DNA from 2 places in the Bacillus sp. FJAT-53060 genome. Region 1 is predicted to be linked to the other one. Evidence: predicted binding sites of a transcription regulator. Region 1 holds the regulator's gene; the other holds the start of a gene.
The links. The regulator NrdR, encoded in region 1, represses ribonucleotide reductase genes. The targets are predictions, from matches to a motif close to AACACNATATATNGTGTT.
Positions count from the first base shown of each region.

Region 1 (6,322 bases):
GACTTGGCTTTTATCAGAAAACAATTACAGAACATATTAAACGAATGGGAACATACAGAGTAAGAGTACATACACGTACTCTTCTTTTTTTATGCTTTTTCTTCTTTTCTTTGAAAAGATCAGCCCTTTTTAGAAAATATATGTTTATATACTGGCAATTACAATCTAATGTGATATACTAATTTCATATATGGATTTATTGAGTATAACATATAATAGAGGAGTGACCTGTTCATGAAAGTAAAAGCAGCGATCAATGGGTTTGGCAGAATTGGACGCATGGTCTTCAGAAAAGCAATGCTTGATGATCAAATTCAAATTGTAGCGATTAACGCAAGCTATCCTGCCGAAACGCTAGCCCATTTAATTAAATATGACACAAATCATGGACGTTACGAAGGCGATGTAACTGCAGAAGATGACGCTTTGATTGTGAATGGAAAAAGAGTGTTTTTGCTAAATAACAGAAACCCAAGGCAGCTTCCGTGGGGAGAGCTTGGAATTGATATCGTCATAGAAGCAACTGGTAAATTTAATTCAAAAGATCAAGCGATGGGCCATATAGATGCCGGAGCGAAAAAAGTCGTTTTAACAGCTCCAGGTAAAAACGAAGACATCACGATTGTTATGGGTGTGAATGAGGATGATCTTGATCCTGAAAAGCACGTCATTATTTCAAACGCATCTTGTACAACAAACTGTTTAGCTCCAGTTGTCAAGTTGTTAGATGATGAATTTGGTATCGACAACGGCTTAATGACAACAGTTCATGCTTATACAAATGATCAGAAAAATATCGACAACCCGCACAAGGATCTACGCCGGGCAAGAGCGTGTGCTCAGTCCATCATTCCAACAACGACGGGTGCGGCTAAAGCGCTTTCTTTAGTGCTTCCTCATATGAAAGGAAAACTGCATGGGCTTGCACTACGTGTGCCTGTCTCAAATGTGTCGATGGTTGATCTTGTGGTCGATTTGAAAAAAGAGGTCACAGCAGAAGAGGTAAATGCTTCCTTCTCAAATGCATCTAAAACATCTCTTAGAGGCATATTGGATTACACAGAGGAACCGCTTGTCTCAACAGACTTTAACACAAATCCTTATTCAGCTGTCGTTGATGGACTCACAACGATGGTGATGGAAGGTAGAAAAGTGAAAGTCCTGGCATGGTATGACAATGAATGGGGGTATTCATGCAGAGTGGTTGATCTTGTGAAGTTTGTTGGCTCGAAGATGAAAGAGCTATCTGCTGTTTGAAATGAAGAAGATGAACGTCCCTTTTCAAAGAAATGAGAGAAGATCCCACTAAAAACACAGGTTGCAAAATGGGTCTAAACAAAGTATACTATTTTTCGTGAACTTCTTGTTCGCAGACTCATTCGGGTATACTTAAAGGGTTAGGACCTCTTAGGACTAACTTTCCCCCGTGGTATATGTCCGGTCCGGCTGCTTAGAACTTCACTCTTTCATTCTTGTTTAAGGGGGGTCCATGATGGAAACAATCGGACGTCACGTTATCTCCGAGCTATGGGGATGCGACTGTGATAAACTCAACGACATGGATTTTATTGAAAAAACGTTTGTAAATTCAGCTTTGAAATCAGGAGCTGAGGTAAGAGAGGTTGCTTTTCACAAATTTGCGCCTCAAGGAGTAAGTGGAGTTGTCATTATTTCTGAATCTCATCTGACAATTCACAGCTTTCCTGAACATGGTTATGCGAGCATAGATGTTTATACTTGTGGCGACCTAGATCCGAATATTGCAGCAGATCATATCGGAGATGAACTAGGTGCTGAAACAAGGGAAAACATCGAAATTCCTCGAGGCATGGGACCTGTACAAGTGAAACAGGCGAAAGTCAAAGCACTGTAAACATAAAAAAGATTGCAATGGGAGCTGGCCAAAAGCATCGAATGCCTTTGTGTTATGCTCCTTTTTATATTTGTTTCATATACTACACCCAACATTCCCCTACTTGTCTATACTTTTGTTCTAGGAAAACAAAGGTTTTTTTTATAAAATAAAGAAGAGGCGTAAAGACAAAGTGGATACATGTATGACTTTAGGACAAAAGTTAAAGCAATTCATTTCAAATCATACGGAAACGTCTAACCATCATCCAGTGTCAGAGCTGAAAAGCCGTTACTACAAATTCACAAGTTTTCCAAGCGGTGGATCCCGAAACGTATCAAGTGACATCTGTTTCAGCAGAACGAGGTGAAATCAGCGCAAATATACGAATGCCGAAAAAAACCTTTCTCGTGGCGACTGTCATTTCAATTCGTCCTTTTGAAACAGCTGTTGATTTTAATGTAACAACAGAACGGCCCTGCCAACAGACTTTGGCTATAGTCAAAAAACCGTTATGTCCCTTTATGAAGAACTAGACAAACAACTTGCAAGAATAGATCGGAGCTGATGAAATGAAATGTCCTACATGTCAGCACCTTGGTACAAGGGTGCTTGATTCAAGACCAGTAGATGAAGGGAAATCCATCCGTCGTAGAAGAGAGTGCGAAAGCTGTCAATACCGCTTTACGACGTTTGAAAAATTAGAAGAATTGCCGCTTATTGTGGTCAAAAAAGAAGGTATACGAGAGGAATTTAGCCGAGAAAAGATGTTAAGAGGACTCATCAAAGCGTGTGAAAAGCGTCCTGTCGCCTTAAAGCAGCTGGAAGATGTCTGCTTTAACATCGAAAAAGAATTGCGTAATCAAGGTATGTCAGAAGTAAAAAGCGAGCTTGTTGGTGAAATGGTGATGGACGAGCTGGCGAAAATTGATGAAGTGTCTTACGTTCGGTTTGCCTCAGTATACCGGCAATTTAAAGATATCAATGTATTTATTGATGAATTAAAAGATTTATTAAAAAAAGAACGTTAAAAAAGAGCTGAAGATTCTTCATGCTCTTTTTCCTGCGTAAAGCGTAAAACGCAAAAAGAGTGTACAATGGAAACAATCGCATTCAGGGGGGAGGATCAGCATATGACAGAGCATTGGAAGGAAGTGCTAGCCGTCGATCCGTATGTCGTCAAAAGCGCTTCATTGCTCGGTGACATCGATCGACAGCTCATCACTCTTTTATATCAGCCGCTTATTGGCATGTCCGCTTTCAGCTTATACATGACGCTGTGGGGAGAGCTAGAACAAAATCGTATGTGGGGAAAGCCCGCACCTCATAGGCAGCTCATGGTGATGCTGCAAACGAATTTAAATGATATTTTTGAGGAACGTTTAAAGCTAGAAGCGATCGGCTTACTACGCACATATGAACAGGAAACGGAAGAGGGCAGACTGTTTACGTATGAGCTCGTGCCACCGCTAAGACCAGATGAGTTTTTCCAAGACGGTATGCTGAATGTCCTTTTATATCATCGTGTAGAGAAAGCAAAATATACACAGCTTCGTGATTATTTTTCTTATCCAGGTGCTCCTGCAGAAGCTAAAAACATTTCACGGTCGTTTGAAGAAGTCTTTCACGTATTGCAGCCAAGCGAACGCAAGATGACAGAAGAAATCAATCAAGCATCATCGCTTGAACAGGGCTATGAATATGTGACCGTTGGATCTGCTCAGCCGGCACCGCTTTCAGACGAATCTTTTGACTTTGATCTATTGTTAGCGGGCATGTCTAACATGATGATTCCAAGAAAGGCTTTGACAAGGCAGGTGAAAGAGACGATTAAGAAGTTAGCCATTGTATATGGCATCACCCCGCTGCAAATGCAAAATATTGTAGCAAGCGCTTGTGGACCGGATCAGATGATCTCAACAGAAGATTTAAGAAAAGCAGCGAGAGACTGGTATCAAATTGAATACAGAGGGAAACAGCCGAAGCTGATTGATCAAAAACAGCCAAGACATTTATGTCACAATGCTTCGGAGCATCCGTCGCAAGAAACACCGGATACTAAACTAGTTGAAAAGCTTGATCATATTTCGCCTAGAGAGCTTCTAAAAGATATGGCAGATGGCATTGAGCCAACGTATGCCGACTTAAGAATTGTCGAAGATATTATGCTCGAGCAGCAGCTCAAGCCAGGTGTCATGAATGTCCTGATTTACTATACACTGCTGAAAACAGATATGAAGCTGTCCAAAACATATATGCAAAAAATTGCTGCGCACTGGGTGAGAAAGAAAATCAAAACCGTTGCGGCTGCCATGAAAATTGCCAAAGAAGAGAACAGGCAAATGACAGAGTGGGCGCAGCAAAAAAAGCAGCGAAGCTCATATGGATCAGGAAAAGTCGTTCGCGAGGAAAAATTGCCTGACTGGATGAAAGAAACTGAAATGAAAGAAGAGCCGGCAAAAGAACAAGAGGACAGTCTGTCTACAGAAGATCTCGAACGAGAAAAAGAAAAACTGTTAGATCAGTTTAAAAATATGAAAAAGTACAATTACAATGCACACTAATGTGAGGTGAGATGGAGATGAAACCGATCGGTCGTTCATTTGAACAGCTAAAAAAACGAGTAGATTTTCGTGTGAGATACAATCAGATTAAAGAAAGTGTGTTGTCTGATGAAGATGTACAGGCCTTTTTAAAGGAGCATCAAGAAGAGATACAAGAAGACATGATCAATCGCAGCCTGAATCGACTCTTTGAATATGTTCAGCAATCGAAGGGCTGTTCCTACTGCTTAGATGAAGAGGACGTAAATGTCCTTTTAGACGGGTATCATCCGAAGCTTGTGATCAAAGGTCAGAGTATTGAAATTGAATATTCCCAATGTCCTGTTAAGCTGCGACTGGATAGACAGAAAAAACAGCAAGAGCTCATGAAAAGCATGTACATTCCGCAAAATGTTCTTCAAGCGACGTTTGCTGATTTGAATGTTGTTGGGAGACAAGGGGTCATTCAAAAGGTAGGACAATTCCTGCAAAGCTATGATGAGACTGGTAAGGGAAAGGGCTTATATTTACACGGAAAGTTTGGGGTAGGGAAAACATTTATTCTGGCAGCAATTGCGCAGCAGCTGGCGGTGAAAGAATACCCATCTCTCCTTGTATACGTGCCTGAATTTGTGAGAGAGTTAAAAAATTCGTTAGCCGATCATACACTAGAAGAAAAGCTGAATATGGTCAAATCAACCCCTATTTTAATGTTTGATGATATTGGGGCAGAATCGATGACAAGCTGGGTCCGAGATGAACTGTTAGGAACGATCTTACAATATCGCATGGCCGAACAGTTGCCGACCTTCTTCTCTTCTAATTTCTCACCGAATGAGCTAAAGCATCATTTTACGTACTCACAGCGCGGAGAAAAAGAAGAGGTTAAAGCGGCTCGTTTAATGGAACGGATTTTCTATTTAGCAGAGCCAGTTTTACTTGAAGGAGAAAATCGTCGCCATTTATAAAAATGTATATCACTTGAAGGAGGAGCTGATTAGATGAGCAATAGAAAATGGCTTTTCGTTCTCGTGATTGGCGTTCTGATTGCTGCACTATGGTGGCTGAACAAACAGCATCTTCAGCTAGCGCCGAAAGATGTAAAGAATTGGGTACTTCAATTTGGGATGCTGGCCCCCATTGTTTTTCTTTTCTTATCTCTTTTTCGTCCGTTTGTTCTTTTCCCTGTCACCGTCTTCTCCCTAGCAGCAGGTTTGGCTTTTGGCAGTGTACTTGGGACAATTTACGCCCTCATCGGTGCGACAGCGGGCGCAACGGGATCCTTCCTGATTGCTTCAACTTTTCGTTCAAACAAGCATGAAACGGAATCAATCAGCCGGAAGCTACAAGCGGTGACGTCCCGCATTCAGCAGCATGGGTTTCTTTATATTTTGTTATTGCGTATTGCACCCATTCATTTTGACTTTGTCAGCTATGCGGCAGCAGCCTCACATGCAAAATACAGGGCTTTTGCGGTAGCGACCTTTTTAGGGTTAATACCGGGTACGATTGCGTTAAATGTCTTCGGGTCAAGCTTTGTTAGCGGCAATTATGCCGCCTTATCAATCGTCTGCTTGATTTACCTGATCTTTATCTCGGTTCCACTGATTTTAAAAAGAAAGATGCCTGATTTATTTTAGGCGTCTATTTTTTATGTTCACCCCATATATATGTAACAGATGTCGTTAGGGGGGACAAACATGCTTGAAATAATCTTTGAAGATGAATATGATACCGCCGCTTTTTTACATCTTGCTGAACACTTGGACAGTCGGCATCACATTTCAATTCAACAAGGGAAAGACCGGCTTCTCATAGAGGCGAAGGAATCAGAAGAAGCACTTGAGCACATCGTGCGGCCATTACTGGTTGACTTTTTTTTGGAATGCAAAGAAAATGAGCGCATGCGCAGCATCCTTGAAAACAC
Region 1 is NZ_JBAWSW010000002.1:134,206-140,527, forward strand. It holds gene coaE (dephospho-CoA kinase) at 1-63, shown strand, start outside; gene WAX46_RS02110 (glyceraldehyde-3-phosphate dehydrogenase) at 235-1,257, shown strand; gene speD (adenosylmethionine decarboxylase) at 1,493-1,873, shown strand; partial or broken gene WAX46_RS02120 (cytosolic protein) at 2,058-2,420, shown strand; gene nrdR (transcriptional regulator NrdR) at 2,425-2,883, shown strand; gene WAX46_RS02130 (replication initiation and membrane attachment family protein) at 2,986-4,416, shown strand; gene dnaI (primosomal protein DnaI) at 4,434-5,363, shown strand; gene WAX46_RS02140 (TVP38/TMEM64 family protein) at 5,397-6,035, shown strand; gene ytxC (putative sporulation protein YtxC) at 6,096-6,322, shown strand, end outside.

Region 2 (6,322 bases), on a different contig from region 1:
TATGGTACATGCCATTTTTCGCTACAAATTCTTTAAGCGTTGCCCAATCTTCTTTTGTTGGAATGTGCATACCTTCAAATAGTGCTGCCGCTTTTTCTGTTTTTGGTGTGAAATCATTCTCCGCGTATTTATTGAAGTACTCACCAGTTGCATATCCAGAGCCCTCATAACGATGGAATGTTTCTCCTTTTTCTTTTGCAAGCTCACTTGAGCGTTTAATAGAGTAATAGTTCACCATCATAAAGAACGTATTAGCGAAATCTCTAGCTTCTTCACTTTCATAGGCGATTTGGTTTTGAGCTAAATACCCGTGAAGGTTCATCGCACCAAGTCCAATTGACTTCATCGCTTTGTTCGCTTTTCTAACGGCCGGTGCATTGCGGATATCTGTTGTTTCGGACACAAGTGTTAGTGAGTCTGTTGCAAGCTTAACCGTTTTTTCGATTGACTTGTTTTTCATGACATTCATGATATTTAAGGAACCGAGGTTACAAGAAATATCAAGACCGATCTCATCTTCTTGATCATAGTCCGTGTAAGAGGATACCTCTGAAGCCTGAAGCACTTCTGAGCAAAGGTTAGAGAATTTCACACGTGAAATATGGTTCAGTGCATGCTCTCTATTCACATTATCTTGGAACATGATATATGGATAGCCTGATTCTGAGCGCAGAACAGCTAATTTTTCAAGAAGCTTTCTCGGATTGACTTTTTCTTTTTTGACTTTCGGGTTTTCAACAAGCTCGTCATACATTTCTTCCATGTCCATCTCATCAAGATGCTGTCCATATGCTTTATAAACTGTGTGTGGATAGAAAGTGTAAGCTGTTTTATCTTCTCTTGCAAGCTCGATAAATTTGTCTGGGATAACAACACCGATGGAGAGTGTTTTAACACGAACATCTTCATCAGCAGAGATTTTTTTCGTATCTAAGAAATCATTGATATCTCTGTGGAAAATATTGAGGTAGGCACTGCCTGATCCTTGTCTTTGTCCCATTTGATCTGCATACCTGAATGCATGATCAAGAAGTTTCATGACGCCTACGACACCTTTTGTGGCGTTTTCTACATCTTTGATCGCTTCACCTTTTGCACGAAGCTTTGAAAGATTCAAGCTGACGCCGCCGCCTAGTTTAGAAAGCTGCATGGAGATATCAATCGCTCTTGAAATATCGTTTAATGAGTCATTCACTTCAAGCAAGAAGCAGCTCACTAGCTCACCGCGCCGTTTACGACCAGCGTTTAAGAATGTTGGTGTACTCGGCTGATACTCCTGGTTGATCATCAGCTCTACAAACTCAATTGCTTTCTGTTTGTCTCCGCCCGCAAAGAAAAGAGCCACAACCGAAATGCGGTCTTCATAGCGTTCAAGGATTTTCTTTTTATCATTTGTTTTCAGTGCATAATCGTTGTAAAACTTAAACGCACTCATAAATGATGGGAATCTAAATTTTTTGGCATAAGCAGCATCGAATACTTCTTTAATATCCGCCATGCTGTATTGTCTTATAAATTCTTCCTCATAGTAGTCATTTTCTATTAAGTAATCAATCTTCTCTTCTAAATTGTGAAAGAAGACCGTGTTTTGATTAATATAATCTACGAAATAACTATGTACAGCTTCTTTGTCCTTATCGAACTGAAACTTTCCTTCTTTTTGAATCATAATCTCGTTATTTAATTGTATCCACTTTGGAACCTGATTTTGTGACAATTCTTTCTACCTCCTCTGTAAACAATTCAACATCCCTTTTTGTTCCACTTAGTTCAAAGCTGTGCAAAATAGGAACTTGATATTGTTTAGAAATCGTATCGGCACTTTTTGCAAAATTATCTCCCCACACTTTGTTGCCACTCACAGCTACACCTAGTAAAAGGTGCGCATTTTTCTCTAAAAAGGACTGAGTGGTACTAGGGACTTGTCCAAATCCTGTCGTAAAGGTGACGAGAATAAACGGCGTATCCAAAAACTCTTCTCCAGTCAATTTTCGTTTGTCTGTAAAAGGGGTCTTGTCCAAAAAACGTTGAACATTTCCTGTTTTTGAATCAAATACGATTTGAATCAATTCCATCACGACCTAGTTTTTAGTATTGTTGATCATTCGGTTATTCACTATATATAGTATACTATGTTTTTTTTAAACACAACATATAGATATTAAAAACGAAAAAAATCAACCAACCCAGCCGAACATTCATAGCTGAACTCGTACATTCAAATAAATAGAGCAGAGCAGGATTTAAAAATAGACTGCCCTACTCCCTATTCAACTGAAACCGAAATCTATCATAACACGAAAAAAAATCTCTTAGTAGACTAGACTTTTTGTTTTATTTTTTGTAGGCATCGCACTGTAAATCTTCTGACACTTCTGTTATTTCCACTTCAACATCTAATTCTTTTAGCACAGCTTTAAGCGCAGAGACGATTGAGGCTTGTCTCACTAATTCTTTCCCATTTACGGAAACACTTGTTCCATATTCGAGACAGGAGTCGTCTTCACAAGTTTGTTCCCAGTGATTAATTTTAATTTTGTGTGTCATGAACTCATCCTTTTCTGTCTAGATGTCCGATACATGATTATAGTGTAGCGACTTCACATTCATTTGTAAATTTAAGTGCCTACTCTTCATCAAGCTCATCATCATATTCGTCCCATTCATCTATGTACTTCGTTGTAATAAGAGTAAGCTCCCCTTCTTATTCATCAAATCGATACACATGCACTTCATCATCCTTCACCATAGCAAAGTGATTATTTTTTAGCTGAACGGATGATCGTAAAATGCCTTTGACGTCCTCCTCGTTGTCTCGTTTCTATGTTTGAGATGGCGCACAAACCAAATAAGACAACGATGCCGATCAATAGGAGTAGTACTCTCATCCTTCTTAATTCAAGTCTGCATTTTCTATAAAGATTCTCTCCTTTTCAAATGTCCAATAAGGAATCCTACGCAACATGGACAGAAAGGTTTCACGGCATGCAAAATAGCCCCTCTGCACTGACAAAAAACGTAGCGGGTTCCGGCCGGTTTATTCGCAGATGCATGAGGCTATTGGTGACAAAATTGGTCCTATTCTATTTCTAGATTCACATTTTTTTGAGGCGTAAATGTAGAAATGGCATGTTTATAAATAAGTTGCTGCTTCCCTTCTGTTTCAAGCAGCACTGTGAAATTGTCAAATCCCTTCAATTGACCGCGAAGCTGAAAGCCATTCAGTAAAAATACTGTGACAAATGTATTGTCTTTGCGGATCTGATTCAAAAATTGGTCCTGAATATTAATCGGTTTCATGTTTCGTCCTCCTTGATTCTGATAACTACAGTTTCGCTTTAAGTCCAAGCTTTCCTGCTATATATGCAAAAATTTCATCTTTTTTGTCTGAAAAGTGGCAAGGTGGTGTCATATCAAACCAAGTGACATCCATTTTATTACGGAACCACGTAAACTGACGTTTCGCATATCTTCGGGAATTTTTCTTTAATTGCTCGATGGCTTCATCAAGTGAGCAGTAACCTTGAAAATAGGCGTACAGTTCTTTATAACCAATCGCTTGAACAGACTGACAGTCCTTCAAACCACATTGATATAACGCGCTCACTTCTTCTATTAAGCCTTCATCTAACATCATATCAATTCTTTGATGAATGCGCTGGTACAAAAGCTCTCGATCCATCTTCAGCCCAATGAAGGCTGTGTCATAAAGAGGAACTTCTTGATGCCCGTTTTGAATCTCAGAGATTTTCTGACCAGTTGTATGTATGACCTCTAGCGCACGAATCACGCGGCGTACATTATTCGGATGGATTGCTTTTGCAGCGTCAGGATCTACTGCCTTTAGCTTTTCATGCAGCTGAAGCGGTCCATTCTGCTTTTCAAACAGCGTCATCTCTTTTCTAAAAGCAGGATCACTTTTCTCATCAGTAAACGTGTAATCATATAAAACAGATTGGATATACAGGCCTGTTCCACCGACAATCATAGGTATTTTCCCTCTAGCGGCAATCTCTTTGATTTTCAATCGGACAAGCTGCTGAAATTCAGCTGTAGAAAATGATTCATTCGGCTGTTTAATATCAATTAAATGGTGCGGGATGCCATTCATTTCTTCTCGGGTGATTTTAGCTGTTCCAATATCCATTCCTTTATAAATCTGCATAGAATCCCCGCTGATGATTTCTCCATGAAATGCTTTGGCTATATCAATGCTCAGCTTTGTTTTGCCAACAGCCGTCGGACCTACTAGCACAATAATTGGTTGTTTTGCTTTTTTCATAACATCACTCTCTTTTACAAACTGCCTACAGTATAGCATAACTTCTCTTTCTCTCCTATATACTCCCGTCACCAGCCGAGTGGTTCATTTCCGACAACTTCATATGTCTTTCCTTTTAAACGGTGCTTATGCGTTGGCCGTTCATCTGCACTATAGACCACACCTCCGTACTGGATGGGGACAGCATCTGTGTAGGCAGGAAACGTGACTTCCTGAATTTCGTGATAATGCGTCCCATCCACTCTTGGGATAGCAGGCCCTGTGATGCCGTAATATCTATGGTAATGCCCCCTTTCAAAAGATGTGACCCCTTGGTAAAAATGAGTATGCTGGTCGGTGTTGCTTCCATTCACAGGCTCAGATATACCTTCGATTAGGTGATAATGCTCTTCTGTCACATCTGTTCGTGCTTTATATACATGAGCGTGAGGCGGACATTTAGCCCAATCAGACGGATACAGGCCCATTTTTACCATTCCCCCTTATAATAGGCGTTCACCCAAACACATGTGTGCAATTAGAATACACTGATGTCAGTTACAGTGATTTTATGTGAAAGGAGCCTTTTTTTATGAATTATTTTGAAACGCCGTTTTTTCAAGACGATATGAGAAGACCTTTTGGATTTGGAAGACCTGGCTTTGGATTTGGAAGACCTGGCTTTGGATTTGGAAGACCTGGCTTTGGATTTGGAAGACCTGGCTTCGGATTTGGAAGACCTGGCTTTTTCGGACCTCCATTTTTAGGTGGTTTTGCAGGTGGCCTTCTTGCTGGATCCCTTCTTGCTCCAGGATATGGTTATGGATATCCTTATCCACCACCATATGGACCATATCCTTATTATTAAGATATATTTTTTAGTGAAAACACCCTCTTTAAAATGAATCGATTGACACACTTGTTTTTCAATGGTTAACATTTACTTTACCGACCGTTCAGTAAAGTAAGTGTTTTTTTATGTTTAAAAACAAAAAAGAGGAAATTTATGAGGCAGCTGCCCACACAATTTTAATAGAAGGGTTAAGTCAACTTACACTTCAGCAGTAGCAGAATATATAACCAACAAATAGCCCATTTTATACCGAATTTAGCAATAATTCCAACGTTATTGTTGGGACGATGGAAGCTTGAGCTTCTAAGGTGCTAATTTTATAGTAATCACCACTCGGCTTTTGCCTTCGCATGCTTTGCAATAGCGGCAAGTCTTTTAATGTTCGTTTTTAGAATATTCTCACATACAAAGACACCCTTCTCATCAAAGGGTGCCTTTCATTTATGATAAATACAGTTTCGAATACTTATCTGTTAGATAGTCGATTAAATATTGAACATTTAATTCTTCGCCAGTTGCATCTTGAATGATTTCAGATGGCTTTTTCCGTTTTCCATGTTGGTGGACATGTTCAGTTAGCCATTCTTTTATCGGTGCAAAAGACCCATTTTGAATCAGTTCATCAAAATTCGGTAAATCTTTGATCATTTGATGCTTTAATTGTGCCGCATACATATAACCAAGAGCATATGAAGGGAAATAACCAAAACTTCCATCAGACCAGTGAACATCCTGTAAGATACCAAGTGCATCGTTAGGTGGCGTAATACCAAGATACGCTTTGTATTTTTCATTCCAAAGGGTAGGTAGGTCTTCAACGGCTACTTCTTCATTGAAAATGGCTTTTTCAATTTCATACCGGATGATGATGTGAAGCGGATACGTAAGTTCATCTGCTTCAATTCGAATGTAAGTCGGCTTAGATTCATTCACTGCAAGAACAAAGTCCTCTAAAGATACATCTTTAAATTGTTCAGGAGAAGCCTCTTGCAGCTTTTGATAATATGCTTTCCAAAAATCTTCATGTCTGCCAATAAAGTTCTCAAAAAATAGTGACTGTGATTCATGTATCCCCATTGACGTACCATCACATAATAGCGTTCCGCTAAGCGCCTCATCAATGTTTTGCTCATAGATGGCATGACCACACTCATGAATGGTACCAAAGATCGCCATCCGAAAATCATGCTCATCATAACGGGTCGTCA
Region 2 is NZ_JBAWSW010000025.1:32,671-38,992, forward strand. It holds gene nrdE (class 1b ribonucleoside-diphosphate reductase subunit alpha) at 1-1,717, opposite strand, end outside; gene nrdI (class Ib ribonucleoside-diphosphate reductase assembly flavoprotein NrdI) at 1,677-2,069, opposite strand; gene WAX46_RS10520 (hypothetical protein) at 2,335-2,547, opposite strand; gene hfq (RNA chaperone Hfq) at 3,079-3,300, opposite strand; gene miaA (tRNA (adenosine(37)-N6)-dimethylallyltransferase MiaA) at 3,326-4,282, opposite strand; gene WAX46_RS10540 (YmaF family protein) at 4,351-4,749, opposite strand; gene WAX46_RS10545 (spore coat protein) at 4,854-5,129, shown strand; gene WAX46_RS10550 (carboxypeptidase M32) at 5,556-6,322, opposite strand, start outside.
Region 2: nrdI (class Ib ribonucleoside-diphosphate reductase assembly flavoprotein NrdI) is a predicted target of NrdR. The motif match lies at 2,113-2,130, and genes of this name have one in related genera.